Regions from separate parts of the Alteromonas infernus genome, predicted to be linked through region 4. Evidence: predicted binding sites of a transcription regulator. Region 4 holds the regulator's gene; each other region holds the start of a gene.
The links. The regulator sigma-54, encoded in region 4, starts transcription at its own class of promoters, with help from an activator protein. The targets are predictions, from matches to a motif close to GTTGGCACGNNNNTNGNNT.
Positions count from the first base shown of each region.

Region 1: the regulator sigma-54 is predicted to act here: its motif matches at 1,773-1,791, upstream of ACX5J7_RS14970 (EF-hand domain-containing protein).
Region 2: the regulator sigma-54 is predicted to act here: its motif matches at 1,496-1,514, upstream of ACX5J7_RS08180 (flagellar hook-length control protein FliK).
Region 3: the regulator sigma-54 is predicted to act here: its motif matches at 1,284-1,302, upstream of ACX5J7_RS07955 (flagellar assembly protein T N-terminal domain-containing protein).

Region 1 covers NZ_CACSIG010000059.1:25,565-28,721, forward strand. Annotated here, with positions in the region: gene ACX5J7_RS14965 (DNA polymerase II) at 1-1,661, shown strand, start outside; gene ACX5J7_RS14970 (EF-hand domain-containing protein) at 1,916-2,494, shown strand; gene ACX5J7_RS14975 (AMP-binding protein) at 2,852-3,157, shown strand, end outside.
Region 2 covers NZ_CACSIG010000031.1:164,722-167,878, forward strand. Annotated here, with positions in the region: gene fliI (flagellar protein export ATPase FliI) at 1-840, shown strand, start outside; gene fliJ (flagellar export protein FliJ) at 913-1,377, shown strand; gene ACX5J7_RS08180 (flagellar hook-length control protein FliK) at 1,706-3,157, shown strand, end outside.
Region 3 covers NZ_CACSIG010000031.1:120,459-123,615, forward strand. Annotated here, with positions in the region: gene ACX5J7_RS07955 (flagellar assembly protein T N-terminal domain-containing protein) at 48-1,232, opposite strand; gene ACX5J7_RS07960 (LPP20 family lipoprotein) at 1,531-2,016, shown strand; gene flgN (flagellar export chaperone FlgN) at 2,063-2,494, opposite strand; gene flgM (flagellar biosynthesis anti-sigma factor FlgM) at 2,525-2,854, opposite strand; gene flgA (flagellar basal body P-ring formation chaperone FlgA) at 2,957-3,157, opposite strand, start outside.
Region 4 covers NZ_CACSIG010000017.1:227,959-231,115, reverse strand. Annotated here, with positions in the region: gene lptB (LPS export ABC transporter ATP-binding protein) at 1-444, shown strand, start outside; gene ACX5J7_RS04830 (RNA polymerase factor sigma-54) at 518-1,999, shown strand; gene hpf (ribosome hibernation promoting factor) at 2,030-2,317, shown strand; gene ptsN (PTS IIA-like nitrogen regulatory protein PtsN) at 2,331-2,774, shown strand; gene rapZ (RNase adapter RapZ) at 2,863-3,157, shown strand, end outside.

The sequences.
Region 1 (3,157 bases), on a different contig from region 4:
GATGGAATGTTAAGCAGTTCGACATGGCAGTACTTGCTCGAAGGGCCAAAGCGAATAAACTCAAATTTACCCTTGGCCGCCATGAACGCGAAGCTTCAGTCAGACAATGGGAAGATCAAACCTTGGTTGATGTACCAGGGCGCTGTGTAATAGATGGCATTGAAGCACTTAAAACAATGACCTATCAGTTTGAGTCGTTCTCGTTAGATAACGTTTCAGAGGCACTGTTAGGTGAAAACAAACTTATTCAAGAGACCGACAAATTAGCGGCGATAAAACGTTTATATCATGAAGACCCCATTGCGCTGGCCGACTATAACTATAAAGACACGGAGCTGGTAAACCGCATACAGGAGCAAACCCAATTTATCGACTTCCTCGCGTTGCGAAGCATACTGACGGGGTTGGATATGACGAGGCCCGGCGGGTCGGTGGCGGCATTTTTGAACGTATACTTACCTAAACTTCATCGCAAATCTTATATTGCTGGCGTTAGACCTGAAAATGGCGGGTTAGCGAGCCCAGGTGGCTATGTCATGCGGTCACAGCCTGGCCTCTACAAAGATGTATTAGTTCTCGACTTTAAAAGTCTATACCCTTCTATTATACGTACATTCAAAATTGACCCCATGGGGTTGGCTGAAGGATTGAAATCGCCTAAACATGCTATAGAAGGGTTCAAAGGCGCGGTATTCAGTCGTACCTCCCACTTTTTGCCTACTATCATTGAGAACTTATGGTTGCAGCGTGACGAGGCAAAAAAGCAAAAGGATGCACCTCGTTCACAAGCGATTAAAATATTAATGAATTCGTTTTACGGTGTACTAGGTAGTGGTGGCTGCCCCTTTTACGATCCCCGCCTTGCGAGTTCTATCACCTTACGTGGACATGAGATCATGCAAACCACTGCCGGATGGATAGAAGAACTCGGTTATACCGTCATTTACGGTGATACCGACTCGACCTTTGTTCACGTAGAAGGTAACGGCACATTGGGTACGCCCACAGAAACGGGTATTAAGCTTGCACAAATCATCAACGAAAAATGGTCGGCACTACTTAAAGACCGCTATGACATTGCTTGTCACTTAGAGATTGAATTCGAGTCTCACTTTTCAACGTTTTTTATGCCTACGATTAGGGGCTCTACCGAAGGAAGTAAAAAACGTTACGCGGGAATGAAAGACGGACAACTAACCTTTAAAGGCTTAGAAAACGTGCGCTCAGACTGGACAACTCTGGCTAAAACGTTTCAATACGAACTGTACGAACGGGTATTCACTGGTCAACCTGTAGAGAGCTATATAAGTGACATGCTAAACGCGGTTAAAGCAGGGGAACTTGATGATGATTTAGTGTACAAAAAGCGCTTAAGAAAACCGTTGTCTTCTTATATTAAATCACTTCCCCCCCATGTAAAAGCTGCGCGGCGAGCTGATGAGCATTTTAAAGAGCAAGGGTTGCCATTGCGCTATCAAACAAACACAACAATTGCCTATGTGATTACAGTTCAAGGCCCGCAGACTGTGGAAACCGCGTTCGCCCCCCTTGACTATGATCATTATATCGAAAAGCAAATAAAGCCTATTGCGGAAAGCATACTACCTCTTATCTCGTTAAACTTTGAACAGATTGCTAACGATCAACTTACCTTATTCTAGCGTTAGCTTGCGTATGAAGATCTTTCATGCTGCGTGACAATTTAACAAAAATATTACACTCCTCGCACAGTCAAAAAACCGTTTTTCTCATTTATTTCATTAGCTTATTTCATTGGCACGACAAGTGAATAAAAGATAAGTGAGTAGCTAAATAGGTTTGATCGAAGTTTTTACTCCAATCAACATGCGTTCAATTTAGTGGTTAGGGCAATTGATCGCCCGTGTTCGCAAAGAGAAACAGAAGGAATTTGATTATGAAGATCACAAAGTTAAGTATGATTACTGGTGCTGTTGTCGCTGCTACACTGTCAACATCAGCATTTGCAGGTCACCATGAAGAAAAGATCACTATGGGCTTCAACGCACTCGATAAAGACAGCAATGGTTACATTGTTGGCTCAGAGTCATCAGGTGCTATCGACAGCAAATTGGTCTCTAAAATGGACACTGATGGAGATAGCATGGTTAGCCGTACAGAATTCAACACGTTTGTTGATGAGAAACCGTCAATGTTTAGCGACGAGATTATCACTCAAGTACAGACAGAAGGAACCAATGACGCGGCGCTAACTGAGAAAGGCAACCCTGAGCTCTTTTCTAAAGCAGATAACGAAATGATCTCAGAAAAGAATAAGGAGTTGCGTACTGAAATGTCAGCGACCGCAAACGCTAAGTTCACTGAAATCGACATGGATAGCGACGGCAAAATCAGCGAGACCGAACTTGACGTAGCGGACGTTGAAGGCGACTTTGAATCGATGGATGAAGATGGTGATTCATATATTACGCGCATGGAATACCGCACCTATTTTGAAGAAATCGAATCAGAATAGTTCGGCGTAAATTTGTTGTAGTTTCCCGATTTTATGCCCCGCTAACTAAGCGGGGCTTTTTTTGCTTAATAGGTCTTTCCTGTATGAGAGACAGTGCTTTAGACCTCATTTCTTTATTATCACCTGCGACGAAATACAAAATATTGTCGCTGAACGACGCCATATAAGACTAACATCTTGTCGACAAAACCCACTTGCAACAATATTGTTAATAATTATTAAAATATATGTTTACCACGCTATTTTTTTTTTTAGCGTTTTACGTGTGTATTTTAAACGCGCTATTAATTTGAATAGCGTACCTCAAAACTAACAGTGTTTCTCTACAGCAGATGCGTACGCGCATGGAGGCAAATTATGATGGAATCAGACAGCTTACCTAACACTTCGTTTCCTCTTTCAAAAAGTGAGTTTATAGGGCCTAAGAATGCAGAACTAACTTCACTGACGATTGGTCAGTACTTCAAAAGAGTTGTCGACAATTACACAGACCACCCAGCCATTGTTGTTCGACATCAGAACATTAATTGGACGTATAAAGAGTACTGGCTTCAAATCGAACGAGTAGCGTGTGGATTGCTTGTTAACGGTGTAGAACCAGGTGATAGAGTAGGTATTTGGTCACCCAACAATATAGAGTGGTCTATTGTGCAAATGGCTACA
Region 2 (3,157 bases), on a different contig from region 4:
TTTGCCGGTAGTGGCGTGGGTAAAAGTGTACTGCTTGGCATGATGACCCGCGGTTGCGAAGCCGATGTGGTGGTGGTCGGGCTCGTCGGTGAGCGTGGGCGGGAAGTGAAAGAGTTTATACACGACATACTCACCGAAGAAGAGCGTCAGCGCGCCGTTGTTGTCGCTGCCCCTGCAGACACCTCCCCGTTGATGCGCCTTAAAGGCTGCGAAACAGCGGTTACCATTGCTGAATATTTTCGCGACAAGGGGATGAAAGTTCTTCTTCTGATAGATTCCCTTACGCGCTACGCGATGGCGCAGCGTGAAATTGCCCTTGCCGTTGGCGAGCCGCCTGCTACTAAAGGCTACCCACCGTCGGTGTTTGCTCGCCTACCTGCATTAGTCGAGCGTGCCGGTAACGGCAGCGAGCGACAGGGTTCGATAACGGCTTTTTATACCGTATTAACCGAAGGTGATGATTTGCAAGACCCCATTGCTGATGCGGCGCGCGCCATTTTAGATGGCCACGTTGTACTATCGCGCACTTTAGCCGATAGCGGCCATTACCCGGCTATAGATATCGAAGCGTCAATAAGTCGTGTTATGCCAATGGTGGTGAGTGAAGAGCACCAGCTTATGGCGCGTCGCATTCGCCAGGTTTACTCAAATTACAAACAAAACCAAGACCTCATTTCTATTGGTGCTTATGCCAAGGGCTCAGACCCACGTATAGACTTAGCGATTCGTGCAGAGCCAGCGATTAATGCATTATTGCAACAAGGTATGAAGCAAGTCATTCCTTATGACGAAAGCTTAGAAGGTATGGCTGCCCTAGCTAAAGGGCTAGGGCAGGGGTGATGTGCTTTGTAGTAGAGCGTAGGTGGTCATTTGTGAACATGAAGCCAGAATCCTTTATCAAGGTATCGACAAATGTCTAAACAACTAGAACGTTTAGCCGAGTTTGAGCGAGAAAAAGAGCAGCGAGAAGCGCGGTATTACCAGCAGGCTCAGCAGAATGTTAATCAGCAAAAGCAAAAACTAACCAGCCTTGAGCAGTATCGCATCGACTATATAAAAGGTATTCAGCAAACCGGGCAATCGGGTGTGACGGCTACCTACTATCAGCAGCATCTATCCTTTGTGGGAAAATTAGATAAAGCGTGTGAACAACAGATGCAGGTGATTGCTCGCGCGCAAATGGCGGCAGACCAGCGTAAGCAAATGTGGCTTAAACAACAGCAAAAAGTGAAAGCGGTTACCTTGCTGCTTGATAAAAAAAAGCTAGCTCAGCAGAAAAAAGAAGCAAAAGCAGAGCAAGCAATGATGGATGAATTTGCTACCCAGCGTTTTTTCGTGCCAAGCGCTCACCTTTTTGACATTTTTTCGCACACATAGCCAGTTTGGCGCAACCCTTGCAAAACTCTTCTTAGAATGTACCACCACAACTTATTTACGTAACGATTTACGCTACTTTGCCGTTGGCTAATGCGATTTAAAGGCCTAGGCGATTAGCATTGGCAAAGACATTATTTAAGAAATATTACGCCTTATGAAATGTCGAGTAAGTCATTAAAAAAACGTAAGTGTATGTAAAGTATATGGGTGTTGGTCGTTTAGTGGTTTTTATTTTTGCTTAAGGCTTGAAGCGTTTGGCGCAAAGAAACCACTTCGGGTTTACGCCTTCTATGATGAAGTCGAATTAAATGTAGGACGGTAGGACATTATGCAACAAGTTGCCGCACAAAAAACAGACATTGCCGCATTACCCTTTTCTGCCTCTAGCACAGCAAAAGCAGTAGAGACTGGAATCGGTTCACAACAAGATGCTAATAGCGAAAATAATCAGGCATTTAATCGACTTTATCAAGATGCTAAAGCTTCGCGCTCAGACTTCGTGCTTAATGATAAGTCGAGTCAAACTCCGAGCAGCCGAGCTCAAGACCGAGCTGCTTCTGAACAAATGGCTAAAAGCGCAAAAGATAAAGACGCCGGCCATACGGACCTACCCGATAATCACCGAGCGACCGACCGGGCAGACGAATACGATAGCAGCGCACAAGCCACTGAGGCAGAGGCGCAACAAGGTCGCGTTCGATCAGAAATTGAAGATACTCGGGAAACCCAAAAGCGTGAACTTGCGCAGCAGCTTGTCGCTGATGGCGAGGCAGTGGAACAGCGCAGCGTTACCGAGGCTAAGTTTGTTTTAGGCGAAGGCGGTAAAAAAGATGCTGAAGCTGGGGTAATTACCACTCCTGGAACGCCGGATGCAAAACCCATTAAAGAAGACGAGGCTGAGCCTGATTGGATTGCCTATGTTGAAACCGTGGTAAACGGTATGGCAAAGGGTGAGCAGCAAAGTGACAATAATAAGGGTAATACACCCACTAGCCAGGTTGCCGAGTTAGTCGAGGATAACGTTGATGTGCTGTCGGTTAATGAGGCGGGGAAGCTTTGGAAACTGCCTGAAAACGTAGACGCTAGCGATGCGCCTTCTTTACTTGCACACTTTCTTACGCAGCTAAATAGCGAGGGTGAAGCTAGCTTAGAAAAATTTTCCGATAGCGCCCTGTCACATGAAGCAAAGCAAACGCTTAGTGCGTTAGCTTCCCTGTTATCTAAGCAAAGTAGTGAAGGCGAACACAACGGTAGTGACACGTCATTTGAACCGTCAACAATTCAACAGTTTTCAACTGACGGTGAAGCAGAAAGTGAAGATAGCCTTTCGGCACTTTTGGCGAAGCTCATGGAAAGTAGCAGTGCTGAAGAGACAAGTAAGCCTGTTGATGCAGGCGCACTTGCATCTAACGAGCTAGATGCCGAAGCCCTTGATTTAAAAGAACTTGGAACGGACGAGCTAGATGCCGAAGCTCTTGATTTAAAAGAACTTGCAACGGACGAGTCGTTAATTTTAAGTTTGATCGCCGATGAACTTAATAACGTGCAAGAAGAGGGCGCTGAAGAAAGCGAGGCGTTAATTGATGAAACCCTTACAGAGTTAGCTAGCGATCCTACCATCACGCAAGGTGTTAATGGTAGCGTCATTAGTCGCGGTGAAACTAACAGTGCCAACGCTGCCAATGCAGCAGGCGTATCAGCTCAATCAAGTACAAATGTGCAAAGCGCTGTGATAGATCAGTCTCAGCAAGCGACAGAAATACCATCTGACTTGCTAACG
Region 3 (3,157 bases), on a different contig from region 4:
GCTGATAAACCAACCATGATTTTTCTCGGGAAATTATTTAATAGAGGCTATTTTTTTACTACAAAATCATTTTCTTGGATGTTCGCGATAACGCCTGTACCTGTGTTTACCACCGTTGATGAATTGCCAAAGGCACGGTCGACAATAAACGTGCCAGGGTACACAGCATACTGAAGGTACGTCCTGCCAAGGTTATCTATTACTTCTTTAGCTTGATAAAGATATAGTTCATCTTTCTCAGAAATGCCATTATCTCTCCCTAAAGAAATTGAAATTTTGTTGTTTGCCACGCTAATTACCCTACCTGTTATAGGCTGGCAAGCAGTGGATTCTTTGATATCTTCTATTGCCTCGCTGATGCTTACGTCAATGGCTTGACCATAGCGGGACTGCCAAAAGGTTGACGAAAACTCATCAACATCTTCGAATCTGTCAAACGTCCATTCTTCTTGGTTTCTATACGAGGAGGTATAAAGCAGACCCCCATTTATTCCATCATAAACCTGAAGTGACATTGAGAATGCGCGCTCTGGTGTACTATCACGCCACGGTGTAAACACAGACGGGGTATCTTTTGGGCCCATACTTAAATCGTCGATAACACCAATAATCACAAACTGAGTGTTACTTTGGGCCGATAGGGTGCGTATATTCTCTGCGGTAAACCGGCTGTCAAATTTTGCCGTATGAGGTGCAACATAAGTAATGCTAAGGTTGTTGGTTTGAGCTTTCATTGCCTCTACGAGTCGCTGAGTGAAAGCTTTGTCGAAATTAGGCATATTACCATGGGTCAAATGACCTCTATTTCTAATTCTAAAGTGTGTAGTGGCGAAGTGTTTCTCATCAAGCTGTGCATCGCACGTCTTACCTTTAGGAAAAATATCGGCTCGGACACGCACGGTAATTACCTCACCGTTAAAGGTTTCGTTAACTAGCTCAAGCTGATTAACTTCGCCGGTAGAGCGGATTGTCATTTCTTCGTTTTTAAGCAATCCATTGGTGAGTTTGGCAACACTGTGCACTGAAGCGCCGGCAAACAGCATTGCTTGTTTTAACGCTTCTTGCGTGGCCGTGCGTTTAGCTGCTTCTTTATTACCATCTAGCACAACCGCTTGCCCCGTGGCCTCATACCACGCGGCATGCGCTTGCCCAATAAGAAAAACTAATAGGCAAACTACCGCCACAGCAATATTAAAACATTTCGCCAGAGTTGTTCTGCTTATGCGTTGCACCACACACTCCTATTGTTGCTCAGCCTATTCGCCAGATTAATACCACGAACTATGCGAAAAAAGTGCCAAGTGATGTGGGTTTTCTATAATAAGTTAAAATGGGCGCACATCTTGCTTTCTTTGGGCTATATCAGCGAGTAAATGCGTGCCTGATGTAGGCAGGCGAATCGGTGAATACCGAAAAATTAGGCGTTAGGTCAAACAGGCTATCGAGCGTTGTCATAGCGTATCTAATAGAAGCTAACAAATAGTTAAGCCGTCAGTAACCTGTTATTGATGCAAATTGAGGTTTAGATTCATGTGCTTGAATAAATTGAAAAAATCGAAAGTGCTTATTCAGTCTTCCATTCTCGGTTTCGCTCTCAGTATAAGTGGCTGTGGCATTATTGATAAACATGTCGAGTGGGAGACGGTTGAGCCAGAAAGCTATCCCGTTCTGAAGGCCATTGGCTATGCGCCGATTTCATCTCAGCGAGGTGAAAGTGATAGTATGAAATTGATAATGGCAATGAAAGCGTCAAAATTAGATGCATACAGAGAACTCACAGAACAAGTATATGGTCAAAAAATTGAAGGCAGCCAATCAGTTTCCCATCTTGTTGTAGAGTCGGAATCGTTGCGAGCCTCAGTTGAAGGCGTGATAAGAGGCGCTGAAGTCGTCAAAACTTATCCGGTAGGGGAGGACACCTACGTGACAGAACTCTCTTTAGATATGCAGCAAGTTTATGATATTTATTTATCTACCGCGAAGCCAAGAAGAGTCAAAGACGTAAAATACTATTAGGAATGGGGCGATATAAAGGAGCGCAGGCTGCTTGGGTTTATAGGGCCTAAGCGCTGACGCCAGAACCTAAGGTTCCGCCTTTTGGCTTTCCCTTCTTATCATAAGTAAGCGACTCTTTCGCACGCACTTCCATCATCAAATTCCGCAGGTGTGTGAGGCGTAGCTGTCCTTGCTCCACGGCTTTTTGATTGACTTGTGTGCGGTACTTGCAATCGTCAAGTAGACGCTTTGCTTGCTCCATTAAACTTTCATCGTATTGGGACAATGAGGCAGAGCCAGCGAGAGTACGCTCGATATCACTATCAAGTGTCTGAATGGACGTGAGTAGCTGCGTTTTTTCGTCTAGTACCTTCATCAACGATTCAGCGTCACGAGAGCTTATAAGCTGAAGCTCCTTCTCAAGCAAGGCAACAAGTGTAGAGAGTTGCTCTACTTGCTTAGCTATTGCTTGGGATAATGGGCTGTTTTGTTCAGTCACTCTTACGCTCTACTATTCACTTGATTATTTTTATTTGGTACCGAAAATTTCACCTTCAAGTTTCGCTATTTTGTTAGCGAGCACTTCTGGATTCACTTTATATTCGCCACTTTGAATCGCTTTCTTTAAACGATCTACTTTGTCTTGATTAACAGGCGCTTCAGTTCCTTTTTTCTGCACTTGATTTAGCTGCTGTGCAGATTGAGTCAGCGACACTGAGTCTTGACGTGGCGCTGGAGCCGTCTGCGCGCTTTGTGCCGCAGCCTGTTGCTGAGACTGCTGCGTCTGGTTTTGTTGCGCAACCTTCCCATTATCAACGGGTGTTTTAGGTAACCCATTGTTTATATTATTAATAGCCATAATAAGTCCTCACTACTTTTTTGCCTCTGTAAAGTATATCGGCCTTTACGCTTATTTCTTTAGCCAAATTATGCACAAAAAAGTAGATATTTACTGCCTCAATTACAAGTGTATCACGACTTCTTCAGGGCTTGCGACTCTAGCGATTACTGCTTTTCTGCTGCTTGCGTTTAAAACCTTAATATTATCACCCACGACGCCGTCTTGTTGCGCAATACCGGCAGTCTTAACTTCCATGCCAGCTACCTCAGCAGTAATAGTAATTCTATCGCCTTTGCAGACAAAGCATAGCATATTCGATTG
Region 4 (3,157 bases):
GTACATGAAAATATCATGGCCATTTTGCAAACCCGTAAAGATTTAAATTCACAGCAGCAGGAAGAAGAAGCTGACGCGCTACTTGATGAATTTAATATTAACCATATACGTAATAGTACAGGGATGAGTTTGTCCGGTGGTGAACGACGGCGTGTTGAAATAGCACGCGCACTAGCAGCTAATCCGCAATTTATTTTATTAGACGAACCGTTTGCTGGTGTTGATCCAATATCAGTTAATGATATAAAGAAGATAATACAGCATCTTCGAGATAGGGGTATTGGAATCCTTATCACCGACCATAACGTGCGAGAAACATTGGATGTTTGTGAGAAAGCGTACATTGTGAGTCATGGCGAGCTTATCGCGCAAGGAACAGCGGAACAGGTTTTAAGTAATCAAAAAGTAAGGGATGTATACCTAGGCGAACAATTCAGGCTATAGTTAGTGTAACTGAATTGTCATTTTTCAATTTCGCTCTGGTGTATTCAATTTAGAGCATTTAAATAAGACGTAGATGAAACCATCTTTACAGCTAAAATTTAGCCAACAACTTACCATGACACCCCAGCTTCAGCAGGCGATAAAACTGCTGCAGCTATCTACGCTTGATCTTCAGCAGGAGATTCAAGAAGCCCTCGATTCAAACCCTTTATTGGAAGTTGAAGAAGGTAACGACGAGCCGCAAGTAGAAAAAAATAATATCGATAGCGACGATAGCGTGACAGAAGCGTCTGCGACAGCGTCTAGCGATACATTGGAAGCGGGTGACGCGTTAGAAAAAAACGACCTTCCCGATGAATTGCCTATCGACAGCACATGGGATGAATACTATTCAGCGTCATCGGCCCCAGCGCCAGGTCCTTCAAATGACGATGAACAAATATTTCAAGGCGAAACCACCGAGGATATTCAGGAACATTTGTCGTGGCAGATGCGATTGACCCATTTCTCAGATACTGACCGCGCCATTGCTACGGCAATTATCGACTCTATTGACGAGTCTGGCTATTTAACCGTGACCCTTGAAGACATTCTTGACGCGGTAAACTCTGAGGATATGGAAGAGCCTATAGAAATGGACGAAATAGAATGCGTACTTAAGCGTATTCAGATGTTCGACCCCATTGGTTCGGGCTCCCGCTCGCCGCAGGAATGTCTAATGGTGCAACTGCGCCAGTTCTCAGAAGACACACCATGGCTTAACGAAGCCAAACAGCTTATAGAAGAATATTCAGACCTATTAAGCAGTAAAGATTATCGCACGTTAATGCGTAAGAGCCGCTTGAAGGAAGATCAGCTGCGCGAGGCAATGCGTTTATTACAAACCTTGAATCCTCGCCCAGGTAGTGCTTTAGTTACTAAAGAGCCTGAGTACGTTATTCCTGATGTCTCGGTCGCCAAAAAGAATGGCCGTTGGGTGGTTGAGCTTAACCCCGACAGCCTGCCTAAGTTGAGCGTAAATCAACAATACGCTGCAATGAGTCGTCGTGCCAAAAATAGTAGCGACTCACAATTCATCCGCTCACACATGCAAGAGGCTAAGTGGTTCATTAAGAGCCTTGAATCTCGCAACGAAACCTTAATGAAGGTGGCAAACTGTATTGTGCAACAGCAAATGGGCTTTTTTGAACATGGCCCGGAAATGATGAAACCTATGGTGCTTAACGATGTAGCAGAAATGGTAGATATGCACGAATCAACGATTTCACGCGTCACAACGCAAAAGTATATGCATACACCACGTGGTATATTTGAATTGAAATACTTCTTCTCTAGCCACGTAGCAACAGAGTCTGGTGGTGAGTGTTCATCTACCGCGATTCGTGCATTGATCAAGAAATTAGTGGCAGCTGAGAAGCCTAGCAAGCCGCTAAGTGATAGCAAGATTGCTTCATTGTTGGCCGAACAAGGCATTAAAGTTGCCCGGCGAACAATAGCAAAGTACCGGGAATCGTTGTCGATCCCGCCGTCGAACCAACGCAAAAGCCTCATTTAAACGGGCTTAATAATATAAGGAAGACGAAATATGCAAATCAACCTTACTGGTCATCATGTCGAAATCACCGACTCTTTGCGTAATTATGTCGATACGAAGTTCAGCAAACTTGAACGTCACTTTGATCACATTTCTAATGTGCATGTCATCCTGAACGTTGAAAAATTAAATCAAAAAGCCGAAGCGACCGTTCATTTAAGTGGCGCTGAAGTATTCGCATCCTCAGAAAATACCGACATGTATGCGGCGATTGACAGCATGGTTGATAAACTCGACCGGCAGGTAATCAAGCATAAGGAAAAACTGAAAAAACATTAGTAGTTAATTAAGCATGGATATACAAGCCATCGTAAGTCTGGACCGCACCGAGTGTGCGGTTCAGTGTAATAGTAAAAAGCGAATTCTTGAGATCATCGCAGATATCGCTGCCAAAAATAACGAGAGCATCGATCAGGCAACGGTACTTAATAGTTTGATGTCTCGAGAGCGTATGGGTAGTACAGGAATCGGCAATGGCATTGCGTTACCACATGGGCGCTTGCCAGGTTTAGAAAAGGTGATAGCTATTGTTGTCACCAGTACGCCAGCCATTAATTTTGACGCGCTCGATGAAAAGCCGGTAGATATATTTTTCGCGTTACTTGTTCCTGAAGAGCAAACCGAAGGCCATCTACAAACATTGGCCACGGTAGCCGGTAAACTAAGCGATAAAGAAACGATTAAAGCGATACGTCGTGCCAGTACAAGCGATGATATTCTTTCTGCACTAAGTTAAAGATTTAAGCGCCTTAGCGAGGTCGTGACCAAGGCGCTTAAGACAATAAAGCGTATGCGATAAAACCAGAAGATTTGGGAGAAGTTAGGTGAAGCTGATTATAATCAGTGGTCGTTCGGGGTCTGGTAAGTCTGTCGCACTTCGCGCATTGGAAGATTTAGGGTACTACTGCGTTGACAACATTCCTGTAAACCTACTTCCTACCCTAACCCACACTGTTGTTGATGAATACGACCAAGTGGCGGTGAGCATTGATGTGCGTAACTTGCCGAAAAACCCTGATGATCTGGTAGAAATTTTAGATTATCTTCCGTCATCGTGGTCAATGACCATTGTCTATATCGATGCCAGCGATGATGTGCTGGTAAAACGCTTCAGCGAAA